DNA from 3 places in the Pseudomonas sp. S1_G07 genome. Region 3 is predicted to be linked to each of the others. Evidence: predicted binding sites of a transcription regulator. Region 3 holds the regulator's gene; each other region holds the start of a gene.
What was found. The regulator FliA, encoded in region 3, starts transcription of late flagellar genes. The targets are predictions, from matches to a motif close to CTAAAGTTTNNNNNNNNNNNGCCGNTAA.
Positions count from the first base shown of each region.

Region 1: the regulator FliA is predicted to act here: its motif matches at 1,683-1,710, upstream of AB4O05_RS24790 (methyl-accepting chemotaxis protein).
Region 2: the regulator FliA is predicted to act here: its motif matches at 1,316-1,343, upstream of AB4O05_RS17390 (methyl-accepting chemotaxis protein).

Region 1 is NZ_CP162778.1:5,447,998-5,451,273, reverse strand. It holds gene AB4O05_RS24795 (alpha/beta family hydrolase) at 1-1, shown strand, start outside; gene AB4O05_RS24790 (methyl-accepting chemotaxis protein) at 88-1,653, opposite strand; gene AB4O05_RS24785 (CPBP family intramembrane glutamic endopeptidase) at 1,759-2,550, opposite strand; gene AB4O05_RS24780 (DMT family transporter) at 2,972-3,276, shown strand, end outside.
Region 2 is NZ_CP162778.1:3,802,772-3,806,047, reverse strand. It holds gene AB4O05_RS17400 (DUF1294 domain-containing protein) at 1-350, opposite strand, end outside; gene AB4O05_RS17395 (undecaprenyl-diphosphate phosphatase) at 347-1,177, opposite strand; gene AB4O05_RS17390 (methyl-accepting chemotaxis protein) at 1,411-3,045, shown strand.
Region 3 is NZ_CP162778.1:5,316,861-5,320,136, reverse strand. It holds gene flhF (flagellar biosynthesis protein FlhF) at 1-156, shown strand, start outside; gene fleN (flagellar synthesis regulator FleN) at 263-1,096, shown strand; gene fliA (RNA polymerase sigma factor FliA) at 1,093-1,833, shown strand; gene AB4O05_RS24150 (chemotaxis response regulator CheY) at 2,002-2,376, shown strand; gene AB4O05_RS24145 (protein phosphatase CheZ) at 2,395-3,183, shown strand; gene AB4O05_RS24140 (chemotaxis protein CheA) at 3,195-3,276, shown strand, end outside.

The DNA of each region.
Region 1 (3,276 bases), 130 kb from region 3:
GGGCCCCATCGCAGGCAAGCCAGCTTCTACATGTTTGATGTGTGAATACCGTCAACATGTGGGAGCTGGCTTGCCTGCGATAGCGGTCTACCGGTTGAAGCGTTCTACCAGCGAGTACTGGGTATTGGCCGTATGCGTCAACTCTTCACTCAACTGCGCCGAGCTCAACGCCTGCTCCGACGTCTGATCCGCCAGCAGTGCGATGGTGCTGATGTTGCGGCTGATCTCCTCGGCCACCGAACTCTGCTCTTCGGTCGCGGCGGCGATCTGCGTGGTCATGTCGGTGATGTGCGCCACCGCTTCGCTGATGCCCACCAGCGCCTGGTCCGCTTCCATCACCCGCGCCACACCTTCTTCGGCCTGGCGATGCCCGGCGTCCATGGTTTGCACGGCGGCGGCCGCGGTCTGCTGCAGCTTGGCGATCAGGGTGTGGATCTGCCCGGTCGATTCAGCCGTGCGTTGCGCCAGTTGACGGACTTCGTCAGCCACCACCGCAAAACCACGGCCCATCTCACCGGCACGCGCCGCTTCAATGGCGGCGTTCAATGCCAGCAGGTTGGTCTGGTCGGCAATGCCTTTGATCACGTCGACGACGCCACCGATCTCATCGCTGTCCTTGGCCAGTTGAGTGACGGTCACACCCGTCTCCCCAACCGCCACCGACAGGCGCTGGATCGCCTCGCGGGTTTCCCCGGCGATGTCGCGGCCGCGACCGGTCAGGCGGTTGGCCTCCTGGGTCGCATCGGCGGTGCGTTGTACATGGCTGGCGACTTCCTGGGTGGTCGCCGCCATCTGGTTGATTGCCGTGGCCACCTGCTCGGTTTCCACGCGCTGGCGTTCCAGGCCGCTGGAGCTGTTGTGCGCCAGGGTGTTGGACTGGGCCGCCTGGTCGTTGAGGTGTTCGGCGGTGTCCTGCAGGCGTGTAAGACACGTCTTCAGGCGCGCCTCCTGGCTGAGGATCGACATCTCCAGACGCGCCTGGGCGCCACGGCTGTCGGTATACATTTGCGCGATCAACGGGTCGGAGGTGGTCTGTTCGGCCAGGCGCAGCAGGCGCTTGAGGCCGCGCTGTTGCCAGGTCAGGCCGAGCAGGCCCAACGGCACCGAGAGCCCCGCCGCCAGGGCAAAACCCCAGTGGGAGTTGAGCGACGCACCGATCATGAAGCTCAACTGGCTGATCAGGATGAACGGCACCCAGTCCTGGAGCACCGGCAGCCACTTGTCCCGCTGGGGAATGGCCGACTTGCCCTGGTTGATGCGTTGGTAGAGCGCTTCGGCGCGGCGGACCTGCTCGGCGGTGGGCTTGATGCGCACCGATTCGTAGCCGACCACCTGGTTGCCGTCGAAGACCGGCGTCACATAGGCGTTGACCCAGTAATGATCGCCGGTCTTGCAGCGGTTCTTGACAATGCCCATCCATGGCAAGCCTTGTTTGAGCGTGGACCACATATGCCCGAACACCGCCGCCGGAACATCCGGGTGACGCACCAGGTTGTGCGGCGCGCGTAGCAGTTCTTCACGGGAAAACCCACTGATCTCGACGAACGCGTCGTTGCAGTAGGTGATTACGCCTTTGGCATCTGTGGTGGAGATCAACCGTTGCTGAGCGGGGAAGGTACGTTCGCGCTGTGTAACGGGTTGGTTATTACGCATGGTTGTTCAATCCGCAAGGCTTTCATGGGGTATCGGCGACAACAGGCGTTTATTTAACTTATTTTTGCAACAATCAGCGGGGCCTGCATTCGTGGGGAGGCGGTGTCAGCCCGCCAGCATCGGATACGTAAACAAGCCGAAGTGAAGCAGATTCAGGCCAAAGTGCGTGGCAATCGCCGCCCCCAGCCCGCCAAACCGATAAGCCAGGCCATACCCGACCCCGGCGATGCTCGCCAGCAGCACCCAGTGCCAGCCCGCGCTCAGATGCACCAGGCCGAACAACAGCGAGGCCAGCAGCAGGGCGAGGTTGTCGCCATAGGGCAGGCGTTGGAAGCGCCGGCTCAAGCCGCCTTGAATGTAGCCACGGAACAGCGCTTCTTCCACCAGTGTCACCAGCAGCAGGTTATTCAGCACCCATAACCAGGCCTGATCCGGCCATTTCGGCGCCCAACTGATCACGCCCAGCATCGCGGCACAGCCCAGGGCGGCGATGGCGGTGAGGGCCAAGGCCAGGGCGGTCACGCAGATCGACAGGCGCAGGCGCCGCCGGGCCACGATCCAGGGGCAGGCCAGCAACAGCCAGAAGCCGATGAGCGGCTTGTCCTGGTTCAGGTACATCGAGAAGGGCACGGCGTCGGGGGTGAAACGCTGCGGGTCAATGCCGCGCCCGTTGTAGAAGCCCGGCAGCCAGTGCATTGCCAGGCTCAGGGCCAATACGATAAACAAGCCGTGGCCCAGGTATCGCGCCCAGGGCGTGCGTTGCTGGCGCACGGCGTAGCCGGCGACCAGCAGCAGGGCCACGGACACGGCGGCCAACAGACCCAGTTGCCCATAGGCCAGGGCCAGCCCATAGCCGAGGGAAAGCAGCGCCAGATACAGCCAGGGCAATGTGATCATGGGGAGTCCTAGAAAAAATTTGGCGGCATTATAGCTACCGTCCTACATGGTCCACATGAAAACTCCTCCTCGCCATGGGCGTTGGCGAGGTGATTGCAAAACGTATCAGCGGCTGGTTATAGTCGCGTCTTCTTCGTCCCTTCACACCAGATCAGCCCATGCCAGCTCTCCAGCGCATAGCGGTAGTCGATTCAGCGGTCAACGCTGTGGTCGTGCCGTGCGGGAGTCAGCAGCCTGTGCAGATCAGTCATTACCCCCCACCTGTCAGTAGCACGCCGGTGTACGCAGTCGTATCACCGCCAGGCGTTGGCGTTTCGGGCTGATCAGCTGATTGCTGTGACCCCGTGCCCGCCTGAAAAAAACCTACTGAATTTCAACGGTTGTTGAATCGGCTTTTTTTGCCTGATAACAGGTGGTAACCATGTCTGTTCTTTCGAAACAATCCGTGGCCGCGGCGGCCTCGACGAGCCTGTTTGTGTTGTTGTGGAGCAGTGGGGCGATCTTCTCCAAGTGGGGCCTGGCCCACGCCTCACCTTTCGCGTTCTTACTGATCCGCTTTGCCATCGCCCTGGCGGGCCTGGTAGTGCTGGTGCCGATCCTCAAGCTGAAACTGCCGCGCCCCGGCAAACCCCTGCTGTATGCGGCGGCCACCGGACTGGTATTGCTGGGGGCCTATCAGATCTTTTACCTGCTGGCCCTCGACCTCAAGGTCACTCCCGGCATGAT
Region 2 (3,276 bases), 1.5 Mb from region 3:
ATCTGGTCCAGCCAGAACACCTGGTGCAGCAGCACGATCACCCAGAACAGCACCTGATAGGACACCTTGCGCGTCTTGTGCCGGAAGACCTGCTGGGCAATCAACGCCCCCGGCCAACCGCCCGCCAGTTCCACGGCGTGCAGGATGTTTTCCGGGATGCGCCAGGCGTCGGCACGCGCCTTGCGCTTGTCATTCCAGTACAGGAAAAACGCCAGCACGCTGACCACGCCATAGGCCGCCAGCGGGAGCACGGTTTCACCGCGCCACCACACCAACAGCGCCCCCAGTAACGGCGCCGCGCACAGCAGCATAAAAATCGCCGCCTTCAAGCGTGGGTGCTGGATCGTCATGCCTTGGCCGCAGCCCAGTCGATCCAGCCGAACTGCCAGGTCGCCAGGATCAGCAGGCCAAACCCGATGCGGTACCAGGCAAACGCTGCGTAACTGTGGCTGGCGATGAACTTGAGCAGGCCCTTGACCGCAATCATCGCGAAAATGAACGAGGTGACAAAACCGATGGCGAACACCGGCAAGTCGGCTGGCTGGAACAGGTCGCGGTACTTGTAGCCCGAGTACACCGCCGCGCCGACCATGGTGGGCATGGCCAGGAAGAATGAAAACTCGGTGGCGGTCTTGCGCGACAGGCCGAACAAGAGGCCGCCGATAATGGTCGAGCCGGAGCGCGATGTTCCGGGGATCATTGCCAGGCACTGGGCAAAGCCAACCTTGAGCGCATCTTTCCAGGTGATCTCATCAACGCTCTCGGCATGCACTTCATGCTCACGGCGCTCGGCCCACAACATGACGATGCCGCCCACCACCAGGGCCGTGGCCACGGTGATCGGGTTGAACAGGTAATGGTGGATCAAGTCGGCGAAGATCACTCCCAGCACCACTGCCGGCAGGAACGCGATCAGCAGGTTGACGGTAAACCGCTGAGCGTTGCGCTGGGTCGGCAAGCCCGTGACCACATCGAGGATCTTGCGCCGGAACTCCCATACCACCGCCAGGATCGCGCCGAGCTGGATGATGATGTTGAACGCCATGGCACGCTCGCCACCGAAGTCGAGCAAGTCGGCGACGATAATCTGGTGGCCGGTGCTTGAGATCGGCAGGAACTCCGTAAGCCCCTCCACTACGCCAAGAATAAATGCCTGTATGGCGGTCCAAAAATCCATGCTTCCCCCAAAGGTCATGCGCCATGGCATGCCTTGTTAGTCTTTTTTAGTGGTTCACTGACGACGAGCGCGCTCAAGGCCCGGACTTGACCATAATCAAGGCCGGTCTGCAAAAATTCTGTGAAAAATCAGGCAGTACTCAGGTTTTACGATGTCTGGCCGAAAGCCTATCAGACAAGGCGTAAAAGTCGATGCGACGCCCACAATTATAAAAAGCCCGGAGTGACAGGACGATGAACAGTTTGCGCAATATGTCGATCAGCCGCCGCCTCTGGCTGATCCTGATCGTCGCTGTGCTGATGCTGATAGCCTTGGGTTTGCTGATGCTCAAGCAGATCCACGACGACCTGTACCAGGGCAAACGCCAGCAGACGCAAAACGTGGTTCAGACCGCCAGTGGCATCCTGACGTTTTATCACAGCCTCGAAACCACCGGCGTGATGACCCGTGAAGCCGCGCAGAAACAGGCCCTGAGCGCCGTGCGCGGCTTGCGCTACGACCACAACGATTATTTCTGGATTAACGACCTCACCCCCGTGATGATCATGCACCCGGCCAACCCCAAGCTCGATGGCCAGAACCTTTCGGCCATCCGCGATCCGGACGGGTTTGCGGTGTTCAACGAGTTCGTGATCCTGGCCAAGGCCAAGGGCGCCGGGATCATCAACTATCGCTGGCCGAAACCGGGTGCCGAGGCGCCAGTGGCCAAGACCTCGTATATCCAGTTGTTCGAACCCTGGGGCTGGATTATCGGCTCCGGGGTGTACGTGGATGACGTGCAGGCCGAGTTCAATGCCCAAGTATGGAAAGCGTCGTTTATCGTTCTGGGCATTGCGCTGGTGATGGGCCTGCTGGTGGCGCTGATCGCCCGCAGCATCGTGCGCCCGTTGCAGGCCGCCGTGAATGCCATGGGCAATATCGCCAGCGGCGAAAGCGACCTGACCCGCAGCCTCGACACCCACGGCCAAGACGAAGTCACCCAGCTGTCCCACCACTTCAACAGCTTCACGGCCAAGCTGCGCCAGGTGGTCAGCCAGTTGCAGGTCTGCGCCAACGCGCTGGGCCAGTCGTCGACGGAGCTGGGTAACAGCGCCAGCCAGGCCCATGACCGCAGCCAGCAACAGTCTCAGCAGATGGAGCTGGTGGCCACTGCCATTAATCAAGTCACTTACGGCGTGCAGGACGTGGCGAAAAACGCCGAACACGCCGCCAGCGAAATGCGCGATGCCCAGGCCCAGGCGCAGCAGGGCCAAGTCAATATCGACGGCAGCCTGCAGCAGATCGATCAGCTTTCCACCACCATCAGCCAGGCCGTGGAAGTGATCCGTACTCTCTCCACCGAAAGCACCCAGATCGGTGGCGTACTGGAAGTGATCCGCTCCATCGCCGACCAGACCAACCTGCTGGCCTTGAACGCGGCCATTGAAGCGGCGCGCGCCGGTGAGCAAGGCCGCGGCTTTGCCGTGGTGGCCGATGAAGTGCGCCTGCTCGCCCAGCGCACGCAAAAATCCACCGCCGAAATCCAGGCGATGATCGAACGCCTGCAAGGTCACTCGGAAGCGGCGGTCAAGGTGATCAGCGACAGCCACAGCGCGTCGCAACTGACCATCGAACAAGCCGGCCAGGCCGGGGCCAGCCTGACTGCCGTAGGCCAGGCGTTGCACAACCTCAATGGCCTGAACGCCTCGATTGCCAGCGCCACGCTGCAACAGGCGCATGTGGTGGAAGACATCAACCAGAACGTCACCCAGGCGGCGGGGTTGTCCCACAGCACGGCGCTGGCGGCGGAACAGTCAAGCCTGGCCAGCGCGCAGTTGCGCGGGCTGAGTGAGCAGCTCGACGGCCTGTTGCGCCAGTTCAAGGTCTAAGCTCACAACGCTGGCCTGCTGGGTTGCGTAGCGGTCCCAAAACACAGCCACGGAGTGCCTGGCACACTGCAGCGTTCTTATTGGGGCCGCTGCGCAGCCCAACGCGGGGCAAGCCCGCTCGCCACAGGTTATACCGATACACCGAGGCGCTTGCATCGCAGGCACGCCAGCACACATTCAAGAGCCAACAGTTTGAAGATTAAGTACCTCTGGTTACAATCACCGCCCTTT
Region 3 (3,276 bases):
GATGGGCCGCGGATCCCGGATGATCTGCATCTGCCGCGCCGTCATCAGTTGGTCAGCCGCGCCGTGAGCGTGCAAATGCAAGACGAGCCTAGCGAGGAAGCGATGGCCGATATGTTCGCCGACCTCTACCACAACCCGACAAAACGGGTCGGTTGAAGTCAGGATGAACACCGTGAAATGTACCTACATCGATGGTCTGCAAGCGATTCACGCGGCCAAGCCATGTAGCCTGCGTCTAAGCAAGACAAGGTAAAGAAATAAAATGGGCAGCATGCATCCCGTACAGGTGATCGCGGTGACCGGCGGCAAAGGTGGCGTCGGCAAAACTAACGTGTCAGTGAATTTGTCCCTGGCCCTGGCAGAGCTTGGCCGTCGCGTCATGCTGCTGGATGCGGACCTGGGGCTGGCGAACGTCGACGTTCTGCTCGGGCTGACACCCAAACATACCCTCGCCGATGTGATCGAGGGGCGCTGCGAGCTGCGCGATGTTCTGCTCCAGGGCCCTGGCGGGGTTCGCATCGTGCCGGCCGCCTCCGGCACCCAGAGCATGGTGCACCTGAGCCCGGCGCAGCATGCCGGCCTGATCCAGGCGTTCAGTGATATCGGCGATAACCTCGACGTGCTGGTGATCGACACCGCCGCCGGGATCGGCGAGTCCGTGGTCAGCTTCGTGCGCGCGGCCCAGGAAGTGCTGCTGGTGGTCTGCGATGAACCCACCTCGATCACCGACGCCTATGCGCTGATCAAACTGCTTAACCGTGACTACGGCATGAATCGCTTCCGCGTCCTGGCCAACATGGCCCAGAGCCCGCAGGAAGGTCGCAACCTGTTCGCCAAGTTGACCAAGGTCACGGATCGCTTTCTCGATGTCGCCTTACAATACGTCGGCGCGGTTCCCTACGACGAGTGTGTGCGCAAGGCTGTGCAAAAGCAGCGTGCAGTCTACGAAGCGTTCCCTCGTTCCAAATGTGCACTGGCGTTCAAGGCGATTGCCCAGAAGGTCGATACCTGGCCGTTGCCCGCCAACCCCCGGGGGCATTTGGAGTTTTTCGTCGAGCGATTGGTTCATCAGACGAGCGCAGGACCGGTGCTATGACCGCGAACGGCTATAACGTTTACAAGAAGTCTGCCCGTGACAGTCAGGGTGAGTTGATCGAACGCTATGCGCCGTTGGTCAAGCGTATTGCCTATCACCTGCTGGCTCGCCTTCCCGCCAGCGTCCAGGTCGAAGACCTGATCCAGGCGGGCATGATCGGCCTGCTCGAAGTGTCGACCAAGTACGATGCCAGCAAAGGGGCGAGTTTCGAGACGTATGCGGGTATCCGCATCCGTGGCGCGATGCTCGACGAGGTGCGTAAGGGGGATTGGGCGCCACGTTCGGTACACCGCAATACGCGCATGGTCAGTGACGCAATTCGTGCAATTGAAGCAAAAACCGGTCGCGACGCTAAAGATCACGAAGTTGCGGCCGAACTCCAATTGAGTCTCGACGATTATTACGGGATTTTGAACGACACCTTGGGCAGCCGCCTGTTCAGTTTCGACGACCTGTTGCAGGACGGCGAACACGAAGGGCTGCACGAGGACGGAGCGAGTACTCATATGGAGCCGGCGCGCGACCTGGAAGATGAACGCTTCCAGGGCGCGTTGGCAGACGCGATTGCCAATTTGCCTGAGCGTGAGCGACTGGTATTGGCGCTGTACTACGACGAAGAACTGAACCTCAAGGAAATCGGTGAGGTCCTGGGGGTCAGCGAATCGCGGGTCAGCCAGTTACACAGCCAGTGCGCGGCCCGCTTGCGGGGGCGTTTGGGAGAGTGGCGAGCGCGCTGACAGGCAGTGTGTGGGCGCTTGAGAACTTCACCGCGAGGGTGTTTGACCTTTGCGGTTTGATCCAGGGTGCCCCCGACAGTCCTTTTTGTGTAATGCCTGTTGATTGAAATGGCGCGTCCAGGTGCTGGGCGCGTTTAAGACTGCTTGGAGGTCGAATTGGACAAGAACATGAAAATCCTCATCGTGGATGACTTCTCAACGATGCGGCGGATCATAAAAAACCTGTTGCGTGACCTTGGGTTCACCAACACGGCCGAAGCAGACGACGGGACCACTGCGCTCCCGATGTTGCAAAGTGGCAACTTTGATTTTCTGGTCACTGACTGGAACATGCCGGGTATGACCGGTATCGACTTGCTGCGCAAAGTGCGTGCCGATGAAAGGCTCAAGCACCTGCCGGTATTGATGGTCACCGCTGAAGCCAAACGTGAGCAAATCATCGAAGCCGCCCAGGCCGGGGTCAACGGTTACGTGGTCAAGCCTTTCACTGCACAAGCCTTGAAAGAGAAGATTGAAAAAATCTTCGAACGCATCCACGGCTAATGCCATCGCGGGGGAGCTATGGACAATAACGAAACGTCACAGGGAGACTTTGAGTCAACCCTGAAAAAACATGCTCACCAGTTGGTCGAATGCCTTGAAAGAGGCCAGTTTGGCGAAGCGGTGCAGTTGATCCATGAGCTCAACCAGACCCGTGACCGCGGTCTGTACCAGGAAGTGGGCAAGCTCACGCGTGAGCTGCACAGTGCAATCGTCAATTTCCAGATTGACCCGCACATGCCCCAGGCCGAAGAAATCTCGCAAATCACCGATGCCACCGAACGCCTGTCCTATGTGGTCAGGCTGACTGAGGCGGCGGCCAACCGCACCATGGACCTGGTGGAAAACGCCACGCCCTTGGTCAACGGCATGGCGACGGATGCCCAGGCGCTCAGCGCTGACTGGGGCCGCTTCATGCGCCGTGAAGTGGGGGCTGAAGAGTTTCGTGAGCTGGCCCGTCGGGTCGAAGGGTTCCTGTCACGCAGCGAGCAGGAAAACCGTACGGTTTCCAGCAACCTCAATGACATTCTGCTGGCCCAGGACTACCAGGACCTTACCGGTCAGGTGATCAAGCGCGTGACCCAATTGGTCACCGAAGTGGAAAGCAATCTGCTCAAATTAGTGCTGATGGCAGGCCAGGTTGATCGTTTTGCCGGCATCGAACATGACCGCGCAGCGATCCTCTCGGAAAAAGATCCACAAAAACATCTCGCCAAGGGTGAAGGTCCGCAGATTCATGCCGATAAACGTGAAGACGTTGTGTCAGGTCAGGATGACGTAGATGACCTGTTATCCAGTTTAGGCTTCTAAGGAGCACCCACATGAGCTTCGGCGCCGATGAAGAGATCCTTCAGGATTTCCTTGTAGAGGCCGGCGAAATTTTAGAGCAACTGTCCGAACAAC